Regions from separate parts of the Streptomyces sp. NPDC059679 genome, predicted to be linked through region 1. Evidence: riboswitches for the same ligand, from Rfam matches in the RefSeq annotation. Region 1 holds a riboswitch; each other region holds the start of a gene.
The links. A riboswitch is a leader RNA that binds a small molecule or an ion and turns the genes downstream of it on or off. The one in region 1 is predicted to bind cyclic di-AMP.
Positions count from the first base shown of each region.

Region 2: another riboswitch for cyclic di-AMP. It lies ahead of ACFV2X_RS48745 (M23 family metallopeptidase); the one in region 1 lies ahead of ACFV2X_RS37235 (NlpC/P60 family protein).
Region 3: another riboswitch for cyclic di-AMP. It lies ahead of ACFV2X_RS08540 (transglycosylase family protein); the one in region 1 lies ahead of ACFV2X_RS37235 (NlpC/P60 family protein).
Region 4: another riboswitch for cyclic di-AMP. It lies ahead of ACFV2X_RS24150 (transglycosylase family protein); the one in region 1 lies ahead of ACFV2X_RS37235 (NlpC/P60 family protein).

Region 1 covers NZ_JBHWES010000048.1:52,104-56,327, forward strand. The annotation lists gene pcrA (DNA helicase PcrA) at 1-2,046, opposite strand, end outside; cyclic di-AMP (ydaO/yuaA leader) riboswitch at 2,203-2,381, shown strand; gene ACFV2X_RS37235 (NlpC/P60 family protein) at 2,389-3,597, shown strand; gene ACFV2X_RS37240 (L,D-transpeptidase) at 3,651-4,224, opposite strand, start outside.
Region 2 covers NZ_JBHWES010000085.1:4,367-8,590, forward strand. The annotation lists gene ACFV2X_RS48740 (M16 family metallopeptidase) at 1-1,158, shown strand, start outside; cyclic di-AMP (ydaO/yuaA leader) riboswitch at 1,445-1,642, shown strand; gene ACFV2X_RS48745 (M23 family metallopeptidase) at 1,655-2,479, shown strand; gene ACFV2X_RS48750 (GntR family transcriptional regulator) at 2,753-3,493, shown strand; gene ACFV2X_RS48755 (HPr family phosphocarrier protein) at 3,690-3,971, opposite strand; gene ACFV2X_RS48760 (GNAT family N-acetyltransferase) at 4,184-4,224, shown strand, end outside.
Region 3 covers NZ_JBHWES010000005.1:119,154-123,377, forward strand. The annotation lists gene ACFV2X_RS08525 (hypothetical protein) at 1-33, opposite strand, end outside; partial or broken gene ACFV2X_RS08530 (phosphoribosyltransferase) at 166-807, shown strand; gene ACFV2X_RS08535 (dsRBD fold-containing protein) at 849-1,118, shown strand; gene ACFV2X_RS08540 (transglycosylase family protein) at 1,174-2,511, opposite strand; cyclic di-AMP (ydaO/yuaA leader) riboswitch at 2,517-2,698, opposite strand; gene ACFV2X_RS08545 (DUF4232 domain-containing protein) at 3,053-3,766, shown strand.
Region 4 covers NZ_JBHWES010000023.1:41,284-45,507, reverse strand. The annotation lists gene ACFV2X_RS24160 (septum formation initiator family protein) at 1-333, opposite strand, end outside; gene eno (phosphopyruvate hydratase) at 425-1,720, opposite strand; gene ACFV2X_RS24150 (transglycosylase family protein) at 1,909-2,604, opposite strand; cyclic di-AMP (ydaO/yuaA leader) riboswitch at 2,606-2,776, opposite strand; gene ACFV2X_RS24145 (transglycosylase family protein) at 3,038-4,024, opposite strand; gene ACFV2X_RS24140 (cytochrome P450) at 4,215-4,224, opposite strand, start outside.

The sequences.
Region 1 (4,224 bases):
CAGCCGCCGCTCCTCCTCCAGCTCCTTCGTCTGGCCGAGCGCGCGCATATGCGGGAAGACCCCGTCCTCCATGCCGCTGAGGAAGACCACCGGGAACTCGAGGCCCTTGGCGGTGTGCAGCGTCATCAGCGTGATGACCCCGGCGCCCTCGGTGTCGTCGTCGGGGATCTGGTCGGAGTCGGCGACGAGCGCGACCTGCTCCAGGAACTCCGCGAGCGTGCCCGGGTTCTCCTCGCCGCGCTCCTGCTCGTACTCCAGGGCGACGGCCGCCAGCTCCTGGAGGTTTTCGATACGGGTCTCGTCCTGCGGGTCCGTGGACGCCTGGAGCTCCGCCAGATAGCCCGTGCGCTCCAGCACCGCCTCCAGCACGGTGGCCGGTCCGGCGCCCGACTCGGCGATCGTGCGCAGCTCCTCCATCAGCACGTTGAACCGCTTGACCGCGTTGGCCGAGCGGGCCGCCATGCCGTACGCCTCGTCGACGCGGCGCAGCGCCTGCGGGAAGGTGATCTTCTCGCGCAGCGACAGCGCGTCGATCATCGCCTCGGCGCGCTCGCCGATGCCGCGCTTGGGCACGTTCAGAATCCGGCGCAGCGGGACGGTGTCCTCCGGGTTGGCCAGCACCCGCAGATACGCGAGGACGTCGCGGACCTCCTTGCGCTCGTAGAAGCGCACACCGCCGACGACCTTGTACGGCAGCCCGACCCGGATGAAGACCTCTTCGAAGACACGGGACTGCGCGTTGGTCCGGTAGAAGACGGCCACGTCGCCGGACCTGGCGTCGCCCGCGTCCGTCAGCCGGTCGATCTCGTCGGCGACGAACTGGGCCTCGTCGTGCTCGGTGTCGGCCACATAGCCGGTGATGGTCGCCCCGGCACCGGCGTCGGTCCACAGGTTCTTCGGGCGCCGGTTCTCATTGCGCTCGATGACGGCGTTGGCCGCGCTGAGGATCGTCTGGGTGGACCGGTAGTTCTGCTCCAGGAGGATGGTCGTGGCGTCCGGATAGTCCTCCTCGAACTGGAGGATGTTACGGATCGTGGCGCCCCGGAAGGCGTAGATCGACTGGTCGGCGTCGCCCACCACGCACAGCTCGGCGGCCCCGATTCCCTCGCCGTCACCGCCGCCCTCGGCGGAGGTCGCCGGGCCCGGGCCCACCAGCTCGCGCACCAGCGTGTACTGCGCGTGGTTGGTGTCCTGGTACTCGTCGACCAGGACATGGCGGAAGCGGCGGCGGTAGTGCTCGGCGACATCGGGGAATGCCTGGAGCAGATTGACCGTCGTCATGATGATGTCGTCGAAGTCGAGGGCATTGGCCTCGCGCAGCCGCGACTGGTACATCACATACGCCTCGGCGAGCGTCTTCTCGAAGCCGTCCGAGGCCTGTCCGGCGAAGGTCTCCTCGTCGATGAGCTCGTTCTTCAGGTTGGAGACCTTGGCGCTGAAGGACTTGGGCGGATACCGCTTCGGGTCGAGGTCCAGATCCCGGCAGACCAGCGCCATCAGCCGCTTGGAGTCGGCCGCGTCGTAGATCGAGAAGGAGGAGGTGAAGCCGAGCTTCTTGGACTCCCGGCGCAGGATGCGCACACAGGCGCTGTGGAACGTCGACACCCACATGGCGTTCGCACGCGGGCCGACCAGCTCCTCGACCCGCTCCTTCATCTCGCCCGCGGCCTTGTTGGTGAAGGTGATGGCGAGGATCTGGCCGGGGTGCACGCCGCGCGCGCCGAGCAGATACGCGATGCGGTGGGTGAGCACCCGGGTCTTGCCGGACCCGGCGCCCGCGACGATCAGCAGCGGCGAGCCGGTGTGCACCACGGCGGCCCTCTGCTGCTCGTTCATCCCCTCCAGGAGCGTGGCCGTATCCACCGCGGGGCGCGCCGCGCCGTCGCGGTAGTACGCCTCCCTGGGGGCGGGCGCGTCGAACTTCCCGTCGAAGAGGTCGTTCGGGACGTCCTCAGCGGCGGGCCCGCCGTCGTCCTCGGGCGGCGGGGGCTCCTCGTCCGAGGGCCCGAGGTCCGCCAGGAAGCTGTCATCAAAGAGGCTGCTCATCGCTCACCGAGTCTAGGGCGCCGCACTGACAGCGTATGCGCGGAAGTCACGAAACGGTTTCGGGACAATTCGAACATCAGCCTTCACACGAGCCCCACAAGACCACTACCGTCCTCCATCAGGCGGTCCGGAACCCGTCGGCGACCACGTCGGCACGGGCTGTCTCCGCCGAGTCCGGCCCCGCCGCGAGGCAGCCGGAGCCGGGGACCCCCACGTACCACTGGGGTGAATCGGTCCAGCGCGGCGACGCCAGCCGTCCGCCGCCCGGACCGTAGGGCAACCTTCCGACGCCCGAACCCGACAGCTAACCCGGTAGGCGGTCCACGGAAGGAGTCGCCTCCCTTGGCGTCGCACCGCAAGCCGCGGACCCGAATACTGGACTCGGCCACCGGCCGCCGCACCGCCGTCGGGGTCACCACGGCCGCCCTCGCCTCCGTCACCCTCCTCTCCCAGACGGCGAGCGCCGAGCCCGGTAAGCCCAAGCCAACGGTCGAAGAGGTCAAGAAGAAGGTCGACACGCTCTACCACCAGGCCGAATCCGCGACCCAGGCATACAACGCCGCCAAGGAGCGCACGGGCGAGCAGCGCGCCAAGGTCGACCGGCTGCTGGACAGCGTCGCCAAGCGCACCGAGAAGCTGAACGAGGCACGGCGCAAGCTTGGCAGCTATGCGGCGGCGCAGTACCGCAGCGGCGGCATGGCCAACAGCACCGCGACCCTGCTGTTCGCCAAGGACCCGCGGGACATCTTCGACCAGTCCCATCTGATGGACCGGCTGTCCGGCGAGCAGAAGCAGGCCGTCGACGACTTCCTGTCGCAGCAGGCCAAGGCCGCCAAGGAGCGTACGAAGGCCGGCGAGAGCCTGGCGTCGCTGACCCGGTCGCAGCAGCAGCTGAAGACCAGGAAGAAGACCGTCCAGGGCAAGCTCACCCAGGCCCGTGAGCTGCTGTCGAAGCTGACCGTCGAGGAGAAGGCGCGGCTGGCGGCGATCGAGAAGAAGAAGGAAGAGGAGGCCCGGCGCAAGGCGGCGGAGCTGGCCCAGCAGCAGCGGGAGGCGGCGGCCAAGCGGGCGCAGGAGGAGGCGGCGAAGCGGCGGCAGGAGCAGGCGAGCTCCTCCGACTCGTCGAGCTCCTCCGGTTCCTCGGGATCGTCCGGGACCTCGGGATCTTCCAGCTCCTCGGGGTCCTCCAGCTCGACCTCCACCAAGGCCGACAAGGCCATCGCCTTCGCCCAGGCGCAGATCGGCAAGCCGTACGTCTGGGGCGCGACCGGCCCCAACTCCTACGACTGCTCGGGGCTCACCCAGGCCGCCTGGAAGGCCGCCGGGGTCTCACTGCCGCGCACCACCTGGGACCAGGTGAAGGTCGGCACGCGCGTGTCGACCGCCAACCTCCAGCCGGGCGACCTCGTCTTCTTCTATGACGACATCAGCCATGTCGGCATCTATATAGGCGACGGAATGATGATCCACGCCCCGAAGCCGGGCGATGTGGTCAAGAAGGCACCGATCACCGAGATGCCGATCTACGGCAGCGTCCGCCCGGCCGCCTAGCGGCTTTCCCGCCTCCCCGGGCCCCGAAAGACCCGGGGAGGCAGTTGCGCGGCTCAGGTGCCGGGCTTGCGGCCGTAGACGTATACGTCGTCGCCGTTGCGCAGCAGGCTCCAGTACTTCTTGGCGTCGCCCTTGCGCATGTTGACGCAGCCGTGGGAGCCCGGCGGCGACCACACGCTGCCCGCGATGGAGTGGAAGGCCTGGCCGCCGTCGAAGAACTGGCTGTACGGCATCGCGACGTCGTAGAGCGTCGACCAGTGGTCGATGTCCCGCCAGTAGACCTTCTTCAGCCCGCCCCGGGTCTCATACCGGTCGCGGCCGGTGCGCACCGGCACCGGGCCGAACTTCAGCCGTGAGCCGTCCTGGATCCAGCTCAGCTGGCGGGTGAGGTCCACACAGGCGATACGGCCCTTGTTGGTGGGGCACTTTCTCGCCTTGTTCGGGTTGTGCCCGGCCGCCTTCTGCGAGTTGATCAGCTTCATCACGCCCCAGGTGACCGGCCCCGCATAGCCGATCGTGGGGCTGATCCCGTGGTTGATCTGGAACTTCTGGATCGCCAGACAGTCCGTACGCGACTGCCGCCCGTCCACCGGGCGACCCAGGAACTTCTCCACCTGCTTCTGGTAC
Region 2 (4,224 bases), on a different contig from region 1:
AAGCACACCGCCGAGGAGTTCGCCGCCGAGCTGGAGCGCTGCGGCGCCACTCTGGACGCCCACGCCGACCACCCCGGCGTCCGGGTGTCCCTGGAGGTCCCCGTCTCCCGGCTGCCCAAGGCGCTCGGCCTGCTGGCCGACGCGCTGCGCGCGCCCGCCTTCCCCGAGGGCGAGGTCGAGCGGCTGGTCCGCAACCGCCTGGACGAGATCCCGCACGAGTTGGCCAACCCGGCGCGGCGCGCCTCGATGGCGCTGGCCAAGGAGCTGTTCCCGGCCGAGGCCCGGATGTCCCGGCCGCGCCAGGGCACCCAGGAGACCGTCGAGGGCATCGACGCCGCGGCCGTGCGGGCCTTCTACGAGACGCATGTCCGCCCGTCCACCTCGACCGCCGTGGTCGTCGGCGACCTGGCCGGTGTCGACCTCGACAAGGCGCTGGCCGAATCCCTCGGCGCCTGGACGGGCGGGGCCGCCGAGTCCCGCCCCATGCCGCCGATCACCGCCGACGACACCGGCCGCGTGATCATCGTCGACCGGCCGGGCGCGGTGCAGACCCAGCTGCTCATCGGGCGGATCGGCGCCGACCGCCACGACCGGGTCTGGCCCGCCCAGGTGCTGGGCACCTACTGCCTGGGCGGCACCCTCACCTCCCGGCTCGACCGCGTGCTGCGCGAGGAGAAGGGTTACACGTACGGCGTGCGCGCCTTCGGCCAGGTGCTCCGCTCCGCGGCTCCGGACGCCTCCGGAGGGGCCACGGGCGCCGCGATGCTGGCCATCAGCGGCTCGGTGGCCACCGAGGTCACCGGCCCCGCCCTGGAGGACCTGTGGAAGGTACTGGGCACGCTGAAGGAGGAGGGCCTGACGGACGCCGAGCGCGATGTCGCCGTGCAGAACCTGGTCGGGGTGGCCCCGCTGAAGTACGAGACGGCGGCCGCCGTCGCGGGCACGCTCGCCGACCAGGTCGAGCAGCATCTGCCGGACGACTTCCAGGCGCAGTTGTACGCGCGCCTCGCGGAGACCGGCACGGTGGAGGCGACCGCCGCGGTGGTGAGCGCCTTCCCGACCGACCGGCTGGTCACGGTGCTCGTCGGTGACGCCTCGCAGATCGAGGAGCCGGTCAAGGCGCTCGGCATCGGCGAGGTGCGCGTCATCCAGGGCTGACGGGCCAACAGACCGAGAAACTGACAGATCGACAGGTCGACGGGCCGACCCGACCAGGGAGCAACGGGCCGTCGCCGCAAGGACCCTGGCGCCGCCTCAGGCGCCCGGGTCTCCTTTTGTCGGTCGTTTCCTCGATCGTTTCGTCCGCTTTGTGGCAGAGATTGCTTGTCTGGGTGATCGTGTCTGTGGGGAAACCAACAAAAAAGCGGAACCGTTTGGTGAACGAATGCGATCACGCTTAGCGTCAGTTCGGTTGTCCGCCCGAGACACGCCGCATCCGCGGCACGGGCAACCATCGCCGAGTCCCCGTACGGCGCGAGCCAGGGGAGCCGGGGAACCAACCTCGCCCGTCGCCGCCCGCGGCGCCGGACGGGTGATTCCCAGGGGTGAATCGGACGCCTTCCCCGCGTGGGGGAGGGGCCCGTAGGAGACCTTCCTGCTCCGAACCCGTCAGCTAACCCGGTAGGCGAGAGGAAGGAAAGGAGTGCGCCGGACCATGGCGTTCACCCGTACCGCCGGGAAGCACCGCCGCCCCACCCGGGCCCCCCGCACCACTCGTTCCAACGCCAACCTCGCGGGCATAGCCACGCTGGCCGCCTCCGGTGTGGTCGCCGGCTTCGCCGCCCCCGCCCTCGCGGCGTCGGACGACCCGCGCGGCTTTGAGGACACCGGGCTGCGCCAGGCGGTCGCCATGGACGACCAGCTCGCCGACCAGGTCCAGGCCCAGGCGGAGAGCCAGCAGAGCGCCGCCGAGGAGGCCGCCGCCAAGGCGCAGGCCGAGGCCCAGGCCCGCAAGGAGGCCGCGCGTCAGGCGGCCGAGGCGAAGCGCAAGGCCGAGGCGGCCGCGAAGAAGGCCAAGCAGGAGCGCGAGGCCAAGGAGCGCGCGGCGCGCGAGGCGGAGCGCAAGCGGTTGAACACGTTCGTGTCGCCGATCACCGGCTCGTATCTCTCCACCGGCTACCAGGCGTCCAGCGGCCTGTGGTCGTCCGGCAGCCACACCGGGGTGGACTTCCACGCCTCGTCCGGCACCTCGGTGCACTCCGTCGGCTCCGGCACCGTCGTCGAGGCCGGCTGGGGCGGCGCGTACGGCAACAACATCGTGATCAAGATGAACGACGGCACCTACACCCAGTACGGCCACCTGTCGTCCATCGGCGTCTCCGTCGGCCAGACGGTCACCCCCGGCCAGCAGATCGGCCTGTCCGGCGCCACGGGCAACGTCACCGGCCCGCATCTGCACTTCGAGGCCCGCACCAGCCCCGACTACGGCTCGGACATCGACCCCGTCGCCTACCTGCGCTCGCACGGCGTGAACCTCTGACCACGCCGCCGCACACCTGCCCCTGAACCCGGTCCCCAAGGCCCCGGTCCCGCGGACCGGGGCCTTCGGCGTACTCGCATGGCCGTCCGGGCCATCTGGCTGCCCGGCCGCCCGGCCGCCTGGCCAAAAATATCCATGAAATCTCCGCGCCCATCGGAAATTCCAGCTGTTTAGAATAGAGTCGTTGAACACGCGTCAATCGGCTGCGTTTCGCGGAGATTAAGGCGGAGGTTCAACAATGCGGGACCGGAAGTGAGCGGCGATACGACCGAGATGCCGGGCGGTCGCCGGATTTCGGCGCACGCGGTGTGTACGGCGATCCGCGACGACATCGTCTCCGGCACCTTCGCGCCCGGCAGCCGGCTGATCGAGGAATTCCTCGCCCGGCGCTACGGCGTCTCGCGCGTGCCCGTGCGCGAGGCGCTGCGCACCCTGGAGTCGGAAGGCTTTGTGACCACCCGCAGACACGCGGGAGCATGCGTCGCGGAGCCGTCCGAGCGGGAGGCCGCCGACCTGCTGGACATCCGCGCGCTGCTGGAGCCCCTGGGGGCCGCCCGGGCCGCCCAGCGGCGCAGCGAGGCGCATCTGAAGGTGTTGCGCGGCCTGGTCAGGCTCGGCCAGGAGCGGGCCCGGCGCGGGCAGTTGGGTGAGCTGAGGCCGCTCGGCGACTGGTTCCACGAGACGTTGGCCCAGGCATCCGGCAGCCCGAGTCTGGCCGGGCTGCTGGTGCAGCTGAGGCGCAAGATCGCCTGGGTGTATGCGGTGGAACCGGCCCACAGGCCGGGGCCGTCCGCCCCGGGCACCACCCTGCGCTCCGACTTCTCGCTGCGGGCCGTGGCGTCCTGGGACGAGCACGGCGCGCTGGTCGACGCGGTGGCGCGCGGCGACGCCGACCGCGCGCGGGCGCTGGCCGCGGCGCATGCCGAGCGCTCGATGTCGGAATACCGGCTGCGTCGCCCCGTCCGTGTGAGGAGTTCGAAACATTCCGTAAACACGGCGGGCGTCCGGAATTAACAGCGGCCCCGTATACAACTTCTAAGAATTGCCGCCGGTGTGTCGCGGCCGTGGATTTCCGCGGCCGCGTATTTCGCGTTCCCGTATTGCGTAGCCCGGTATTCGTTTTCGTATCGCGTTGGATAAACAGTGCGGCCGCGGTCCCCTGTCATGGGTCACCGCGGCCGCGCCGTGTGAATTTATTGGGCGGAGCCAGTCAGACGGTCTCCGGAAGCTCCTCCAGCCCCTCCGCGACCAGCTTGGCCAGGCGGTCGAGCGCGACCTCCGCGTCGTCCGACGCGGAGGCCAGGACGACCTCCTCGCCGCCCTGGGCGCCCAGGCCGAGCACGGCGAGCATGGAAGCGGCGTTGACCGGGGTGCCGTCCGCCTTGGCGATCGTGATGGGGACGCCGGCGGCGGTGGCCGCCCGGACGAAGATCGACGCGGGGCGGGCGTGCAGGCCCTCGGCCCAGCCGATGTTGACGCGGCGCTCAGCCATGGTGTTGCCCTTCAGGTGCGGGGTTGCCGTTGTCTAGACCAATATCATACGGGCGTGCGTGTCTGGGTCTGTCCGGAACGGTGTCCGAGTAGGCCCGGCCATGCCCGTACAGGTCCGATTATGGACTTTCCCTCGACACCTCCCCGTAACGCAAGGGTGTCCGCCATTCGGACGTCCGGATCCATGTCCGCCCGGGCCGTAGTCTTGGCCGCATGCGGCAGCCGTCCGACACCCACGCCTACCCGGCCCACTG
Region 3 (4,224 bases), on a different contig from region 1:
GCCGGACTCGCTCGGATCCGTGGCGTTCTCCATGCTTCCAGGGTGGGCCGCCCCGGCCCGCTTGCGCGCGCCGACGCGGCCGACCGGGTCCCCGCCGGTTTGCGGACGGGGGAAACTTCGGATGGAGTCGTAAGAGCGGGGTCTCCCTGTAGTAGGGGGTGAGTCATGATCTTCGTCGACCGCGTGGACGCCGGGCGGCGGCTGGCGGCCCGGCTGTCCCCCCTGAGCGGCGAGGACCCCGTGGTGCTCGGGCTGCCGCGGGGCGGGGTGCCGGTGGCCTTCGAGGTGGCGCGGGAGCTGAAGGCGCCCCTGGACGTGATCATCGTCCGCAAGCTCGGCGTCCCCTTCCACCGTGAGCTGGGCTTCGGCGCCATCGGCGAGGGCGGGGTGCGGGTGGTGCACGACGCGATCGTACGGATGAGCCGGGCGCGCAAAGAGGAGCTTGAGGAGGTGGAGCGAACCGAGGAAGAGGAGCTCGCACGGCAGGCGCGGCGGTTCCGGCGCGACCGGCCGCGGGTCGCGGTCGGCGGCCGGACGGTGATCGTCGTGGACGACGGGATCGCCACCGGTGCCACGGCACGGGCGGCCTGCCGGGTCGCCCGGGCCCAGGGCGCGGCCCGGGTGGTGCTGGCGGTCCCGGTCGCGCCGCCGGACGCGGCCGAGGCGCTGCGGCAGGACGCGGACGACGTGGTGTGTCTGTCCACCCCCGCGGAGTTCTCGGCGGTCGGCGAATGGTACGAGGACTTCTCCCAGACCAGCGACGCCGAGGTCGTGGAGCTGCTCTCCCGGTCGACCGGGATGCCGGGTCAGGCGCATCCTGGTAAATGAAGCAGGAGGTGATGACCGCGATGGAGACGATCGTGGGATGCGACATCGAAATGGAGTTCCGTGAGCTCGGACCCCTGACCGAGGCGGTCGTCCGGCTGAGGATGCACGACGGGACCGAGATCCTGGCACAGGGCCGGGCCAACCGGAATCCCGACGACCCGGCGCAGCCGCGGGTCGGCGAGGAGATCGCGGCGGCGCGTGCGCTGAACAACCTCGCTCACCGGCTGATCTCGAAGGCGGGCGGTGACATCGAGGAGGTCACGCACGCGAAGGCACATCTGGTGATGTAGGGCGGGTCTGCCGCGGCACCGCGCCGCGGCAGAGCACCCTTCGCTCACACACCTCTCAGATCTGGACGCCCTTGGACCGGAGATAGGCGAGCGGGTTGACATCCGAGCCGTAGTCGGGGCCGGTGCGCACCTCGAAGTGCACATGCGGTCCGGTCACGTTGCCGGTCGCCCCGGACCGGCCGATCTGCTGGCCGGCGGACACCGTCTGGCCGACGTGGACGGTCAGTGCCGACATGTGCGCGTACTGGCTGTACATGCCGTCGGGGTGGCGCAGCACGACCTGGTAGCCGTACGCACCGCCCCAGCCCGCGGCGACCACCTCGGCCGAGCCCACGGCGCGCACCTGGGTGCCGGTGGCGACGGGGAAGTCGACCCCGGTGTGGTGGCCGCTGGACCAGTTGCTGCCGGAGATGCCGTAGGCGGTGCCGACGGCGTGGCTGGCGACGGGCGAGGTGAAGGATGCCGACGAGGAGGACGAGTGCGCCGCCGAGCCGGACTTCTTCTTGGCGCGCTCGCGGGCCTTGTTGGCCTGCTCGACTCGCTGCTTGGCCGCCTGCTCGGCGCGCTGCTTGGCCTGTTCGGCCTGTTCGGAGCGGTGCTTGCCCTGGTCCGTGCGCTCGGGTTGGGGGTGGGTCTGGCGCGGCTGCGTGGCGGGGGACCGGCTTGTGTCGAGGGCGAGTTTCTGGCCGGGGTAGATCAGGTCCGGGTCGCCGCCGATGACGCGGCGGTTGGCCTCGTAGAGCCGCTGCCAGCCGCCGTCCACATCCCGTGCGTCGGCTATCCGGGACAGGGTGTCGCCGCCGACCACCGTGTACGAGGAGCCGGAGGGTCTGGTGGCTGCCGCGCTCTGGTCGACGGCCTTGGTGGTGGCCTTGGGCGCGGCTTCCGGAGCGGACTCGGTCTTGGGAGTGGCCTTGGGGGTGGCTTTCGGAGTCGCTTTGGGGGCGGCCTTGGGGGCGGTCTGGGTCTGGGCGCGGCCGCTCGCGGTGCCGGGGGTGACATCCGCGGGCCGGCCGCCGCGGGTCAGCCCCGCCTTGACCGAGCAGACCGGCCAGGCGCCGGGGCCCTGGGCGTCGAGGACCTTCTCGGCGATGGCTATCTGCTGGTCCTTGGAGGCCAGATCGGCCCGGGGAGCGAAGGACGTCCCGCCGTACGCCTGCCAGGTGGACTGTGAGAACTGGAGGCCGCCGTAGTAGCCGTTCCCGGTGTTGATGCTCCAGTTGTCGGTGGACTCACACTCCGCCACCTTGTCCCAGGTGTCGACGGAGGCGGCGTTCGCCTGGCCGACGCCTATGAGGGGCAGTGCCACGCCGGCGCCGCCCGCGGTGAACGCGAGCGAGGCGCGGGAGACGCGGCGGGGCCGAGGCCGTCGGTGACGTCCGCGTGCAGCCATTGAGCTCATCCTCTCCTGACGCCTGCGAGGTGAGCTGTCGGGTTCGGGCGGGAGCTGCCCGGCCGCGCCGTTCCCGGTGCCCCCGGCACCGTGGCGCGACTTCACCCCTAGCCGTCCCGCCCGACACAGCGCGGCACGGCGCCTACCTGGTTCCCCCGCTCCTGCCGTGACAGGTCGTCGTGTCACTCCTCCGCCACGGCAGGACTCGGCGCTCCGGCGAGGGAGAGACCCGTGCATGGAATGCGCCGGGTGCGGCACAGTAAACACATGGTTTAGGTCACGACAAGGTCTCGACGGACCTGTGTCCGGAAATCGATCACGGTGATGATGAACTGTGATCCGCGTCACCACTTTGCGGATGGGGTGATTGTGACACGGAATCCGCAATGCCGAATTACCCCTGTTATGTGATTAATGCCGCCGCAGACATAAGGACGCCGACCGGGGGAAGAGGAGTCGAAGGGGAATGGACGGGGAAAGTCGGGGCACTCGGCGCGGCGGCTGACGAGCCGCCGGATGCCCGACCCACAGGAGGTTGCCCATGGCTCAGCGGTACGGCGGGACGCCCGCGAGGCGTCGACCGCCGGTCTTATCCGTATCCGTACTGGTCATCGGCGCGCTGGCCGCGGTCACCGCCTGCGGCGCCGACGAGGACTCCGGGGCGCCCGCGCCGCCCGGCGCCGCGGGTGCGTCACATTCGGCCGCGAGCGCCGGCCGGCCCGGCGCCGCCGAACCCGGCGGGCGCGCGCATGACTCCGGCCGGGCCTCGACCCCCGCGAAGGCGCCGAGCGCGGCCAAGCCGTCCGTCGCCACCGAGGGTGCCTCCGGTGCCCCGCCCGCCGCGCGCCGCATCTGCGCCCGGGATCAGCTGAAACTGTCCGTCGGCCGGATGGATATCGGCGCGGGCAATGTCTATGTTCCCCTGGCCTTCACCAATACCGGTGAGGCCAGTTGCACGCTGACGGGCTTTCCGGGCGTTTCCCTGCTCGACACCCCCGGCACGGCTATCGGCGACCCCGCCGCCCGCCGAGGACCGGCGCGGCCCACGGTCGTCCTGAAACCTGGCGACAGCGCCTACGCGAGTCTGCACACCCTCAACAAAGGCCTGTCCGACAAGCCCTGTTGGCGGACCGCGTCCGAAATTCGCGCCTACCCGCCGGACTCCTACCGCTCCATGAAGACGTCGGCGCGCTCCCTCCAGGTCTGCGGTGAAGTATTCGAAGTCACCGCCCTCGAGCCGGGCTCCCAGCCCTGACCCGGAGCGCCACGGCCGGGCGCGGAACCGCAGCCCCCGCCCGTGCCCGACCGGACGCGCCGGAAATGAATTGGCCGGGAAGCGCGGCCACCTGACGCCCCCGGGTGTCCCAAAATCTTGATGGGCCCGACACCCACTGGCCCCTTTCGCCCTTCCGCAATCATTATCGGGTGGGCCACCATGTGAAGAGGCCTCGCCTGAGCCGGCGCGGAGCGTCTAGAGGGGACGATGTCATGGAGCGAGCGGCCACGGGGGTCGAGACGGAGTTGGTGGACCTCTCGGGAACAACGCTCGAAGAACTGGGCGACAGTGAGGAGTTCACTGTCGCGACCCAGCGGTTGCTCGATCTCGTACAGTGCCCGCCGACACTCGCGAACGCGGCTTCGTCGGGAGCCGGCTGTTGATGGAATCCCGGCGTGGAACGACAGCATTCACCCCACCAAGAAAGGCGGCCATGC
Region 4 (4,224 bases), on a different contig from region 1:
CTGCGTGAAGTGCAGCCGCTCACGGGCCTGCTGCTGGATGTACGCGGGGTCCTGGAGCCTGGCCTTCTGCTCGCGCAGCCGCTTGACGTCCTCGCGCTCCTTCTGGGCCTGGCGCCGCTGGTCGGAGATGTCCGAGCGCTGCGAGATGTACTGCCGCATCGGGTACGCGAGGGCCACCACGAGCGAGCAGACGACCAGGGCGAGCAGCGCGGCCCGGCCGGTGAGCCGGCTGCGGCGGCGTCGGATGCGGGCGCGGTAGACCCGGGCGGCGGCGTGCTCGCCGAGCGCCCTGAGCCTGGTCGCGGTGGAGAACCGATCCCGATCCGCCGGCACGTCGCCTCCCCGGTCGTGACTTCGCTACGTACGCCGTCCCCGGCCACGGTACGGGACCGTGGCCGGGGACGTGCGTCAGGCTCGGCGGAGCTCAGCCCTTGAGGACCGCGCCCTTGAACCGCGGGAAGGCGGAGCGGCCCGCGTACACCGCCGCGTCGTCGAGGATCTCCTCGATGCGCAGCAGCTGGTTGTACTTGGCCACGCGCTCGGAGCGGGCGGGGGCACCGGTCTTGATCTGGCCGCAGTTGGTGGCGACGGCCAGGTCCGCGATGGTGACGTCCTCGGTCTCGCCGGAGCGGTGCGACATCATGCACTTGAAACCGTTGCGCTGGGCGAGCTCGACGGCGTCCAGGGTCTCGGTCAGCGAGCCGATCTGGTTGACCTTGACCAGCAGCGCGTTCGCGGTGTTGCTCTCGATGCCGCGGGCCAGCCGCTCCGGGTTGGTGACGAACAGGTCGTCGCCGACCAGCTGGACCTTGTCACCGAGCTGGTCGGTGATCGTCTTCCAGCCGTCCCAGTCCTCCTCGTTCAGCGGGTCCTCGATGGAGACCAGCGGGTACGCGTCGACCAGCTCGGCGTAGTACGCGGTCATCTCGGCGGCGCTGCGGGTCTGGCCCTCGAAGGTGTAGGCGCCGTCCTTGTAGAACTCGGAGGCGGCCACGTCGAGCGCCAGCGCGATGTCCTGGCCCGGCTGGTAACCGGCCTTCTTGATCGCCTCGACGATCAGGTCCAGGGCGTCGCGGTTGGAGTTCAGGTTCGGGGCGAAGCCGCCCTCGTCGCCGAGGCCGGTGGACAGGCCCCGCTCCTTCAGCACGGACTTCAGGGTGTGGTAGACCTCGGTGCCCCAGCGCAGCGCCTCGGAGAAGGACTCGGCGCCGATCGGCGCGATCATGAACTCCTGGATGTCCACGTTGGAGTCGGCGTGCGAGCCGCCGTTGAGGATGTTCATCATCGGGACCGGCAGCAGGTGGGCGTTGGGGCCGCCCAGGTACCGGAAGAGCGGGAGGTCGGAGGCCTCGGAGGCGGCGTGCGCGACCGCGAGCGAGACACCGAGGATCGCGTTGGCGCCGAGCGAGGACTTGTCCGGGGTGGCGTCCAGGTCGAACATCGCCTGGTCGATCAGGCGCTGCTCGGTGGCGTCGTAGCCGACGAGCTCCGGACCGATCTGCTCGATGACGGCCAGGACGGCCTTCTCGACGCCCTTGCCGCCGTAACGGCTCTTGTCGCCGTCGCGGAGCTCAAGGGCCTCGAAGGCACCGGTCGAGGCACCGGAAGGCACGGCGGCACGGCCGGTGCTGCCGTCGTCGAGGCCGACCTCGACCTCGACCGTGGGGTTGCCTCGCGAGTCGAGGATCTCGCGAGCTACGACGACGTCGATGGACGACACGAGGATCTCCTTCATATGGGTCTGTCTCTGCGGCACGAGCCTAACGGGCCCGGAGGGCCCACCCGACGAAGCCCCGGCGGGGCGCGCCTCGCGTGGGGGGCGGCGCACCCGGCCGGGGCCGATTTCGCGGGGTGCCGGGATGGGGGGAAGCCCGGCAGCCGGGGTGGGGGGAGGCCCGGCGGGATGGGTCAGGAGAGGTGGAGTTGCTGGCCCGGGAAGATGAGGTTGGCGTCCTCGACGATGTCCTTGTTCAGCTCGAAGAGCTTCTTCCAGCCGCCGTCGACGTGGTGCGCATCGGCGATCTTGGAGAGGGTGTCGCCGGACTTGACCTTGTACTCGCCGTCGCCCTTCTTGATCGCGTGGCGGGCGTGCCCGCGCCCGGCGTGCTCGCTCTCCTCGCGGGGCTGCGCCTTCGGCTTGGCGGGCTGCGCGGGCTTGGCCGTCTCGGCCGGCTGGGCGGGCTTGGCGGCCGGCTTCGAGGGCTGGGTGGTGGAGGTGGAAGGCGTCGGGGTGCCGGTGGTGGTCAGGCCCGTGCCGCACACCGGCCAGGCGCCCTTGCCCTGTCCGGCCAGGACCTTCTCGGCTATCTGGATCTGCTGGTCCTTGGTGGCCAGGTCGGCGCGGGCCGCGAAGGAGGTGCCGCCGTACGCGGCCCAGGTGGAGTTGGTGAACTGGAGGCCGCCGTAGAAGCCGTTGCCGGTGTTGATCGACCAGTTGCCGCCGGACTCGCACTGCGCGACCGCGTCCCACTGGGCGGTGGTCGCGGCCGAGGCGGAGGTGGCCCCCAGGAGCGGTGCGGCGACGGCCGCACCAGCGACGCCGGCGAGCGCGGCGATGCGGGTGACCTTGGAGGGACGGCGGTGCTTACCCTTGTCGTTACGCATGTTCGTTCCTCACCGACGCCTACGAGGTGAGCTGTCGGGTTCGGACTGTGAGTTGCCCGGCCGGATGCGGCTGACCGCACCCTGGCTTCACCCCGAGCCGAACGGGCCCGTCTCCGGGCCGCCACGGCGCCTACCTTGGTTCCCCCGCTCCTGCCTTCGGCGCAAACGCGTCGGTTTCCCCCCGACCGCCGGCAGGACTCGGCGTGACGATCGACGGTGCCCGCGGTGGCGAGCGGAAAGACGTTAAACACACCTTCCGATGAGGTTCAAACCCCGACATCCCAGCGAATGAGGCCGTATCCGCACCCAGCCATCCCACATCTACGCAGGTGAGGCCGGGTGCGGAAAGATCGGACAGCAGGCGCACGCCGGGCGATGTGACGAGATGTATGTCTCACCGTCGCCAGATCGGGCAATTCACCCCGAACTACCGCTACCTGGCGCTGAGATCGAGACGCTGACCAGGGTGAACAAGGTCCACGTCGATTCCGATGAGGGATTCATCGGCCCCGTAGAGCTCGGACACCCCTCCGTCCACCTTCTGGCCGTCCTGGTCGTCCGTGACGTCTGACGCATCGTCACCGCCGCGCACGCTGTAGTCCTCGCGACCGAGGGGCTGAAGGGGGATCTCGGTGCGCTCCGCGTCGTCGCGCGAGGCGTGGCGGCCCGAGGACCGGGTGTCGTCGCCCGCCGCACCCGCGGAGCCCTGCTCGCGGGCGTCGGGCGCGCCGCGGTGGCGGCCGGTGGGGGAGGCGGCGGAGTCCTCGCCCTTCGCGTCGCGGTCGGAGCGCTCGTCGCCCTTACCGGACGCGGAGCCGTCCTCGTCGCGGGACGTTTCGCCGGAATCGCCGGACTTCCCACCCTTTTCACCGGACTTGTCGTCGGGGGTGGCAGAGGGATCCGACTTACCGGCCTTGTCGGATGTGCCGGAATCTTCCGAACCACCGGAACCATCAGAGCCGTCCGACTGATCGCCCCGGCTGGAGTTATCGGACGATTCACCCGTATCGGAGCCGCCGATCCCCGTCGGCTCCTTCGCCTCTTTGGACTCGGGCGTGCCCTTGCCGTCGGGGTTCACGTCCAGTAGGTCGCCGAGGCCGCCGAGCCCGGCGTCCAGCGCACAGCTCGGCCAGGCGTCCGGGCCGCGGTCGGCGAGGATCGCCTGGGCGATGGCTATCTGCTGGGAGCGGCTGGCGAGGTCGGGGCGCGGGGCGTACTGCTGGCCGCCGTACTTCCTCCACATGTCCAAGGTGATCTGCAGACCGCCATAGAAGCCATTGCCTCCGTTGGCGCTCCACATCCCGCCGCTCTCGCATTCGGCGACGCGGTCCCAGGTCTGGGTGGCGTCCGCGGCCTGGGCGCCGACGGCGCCGAAGAGCGGCATGGCGATGCTCGCACCCGTCACCCCCGCTGCGACCACGATTGCCGGAGCCTGACGGGGGCGGCGGTGTCGACCGTTCCCGGAGCGCATGCGTTCTGCCTCTCGTGTGGCGGCTGAGTCGTCGGTTGAACATAGCGACGCCATCCGATCATCACAAGCAGATGTATCCCAGGTCACGCAGTGATCACGCCGTTGACGTTATGTCACATATGCCGGGCGCCAAGGGCGTTTACCAGGTG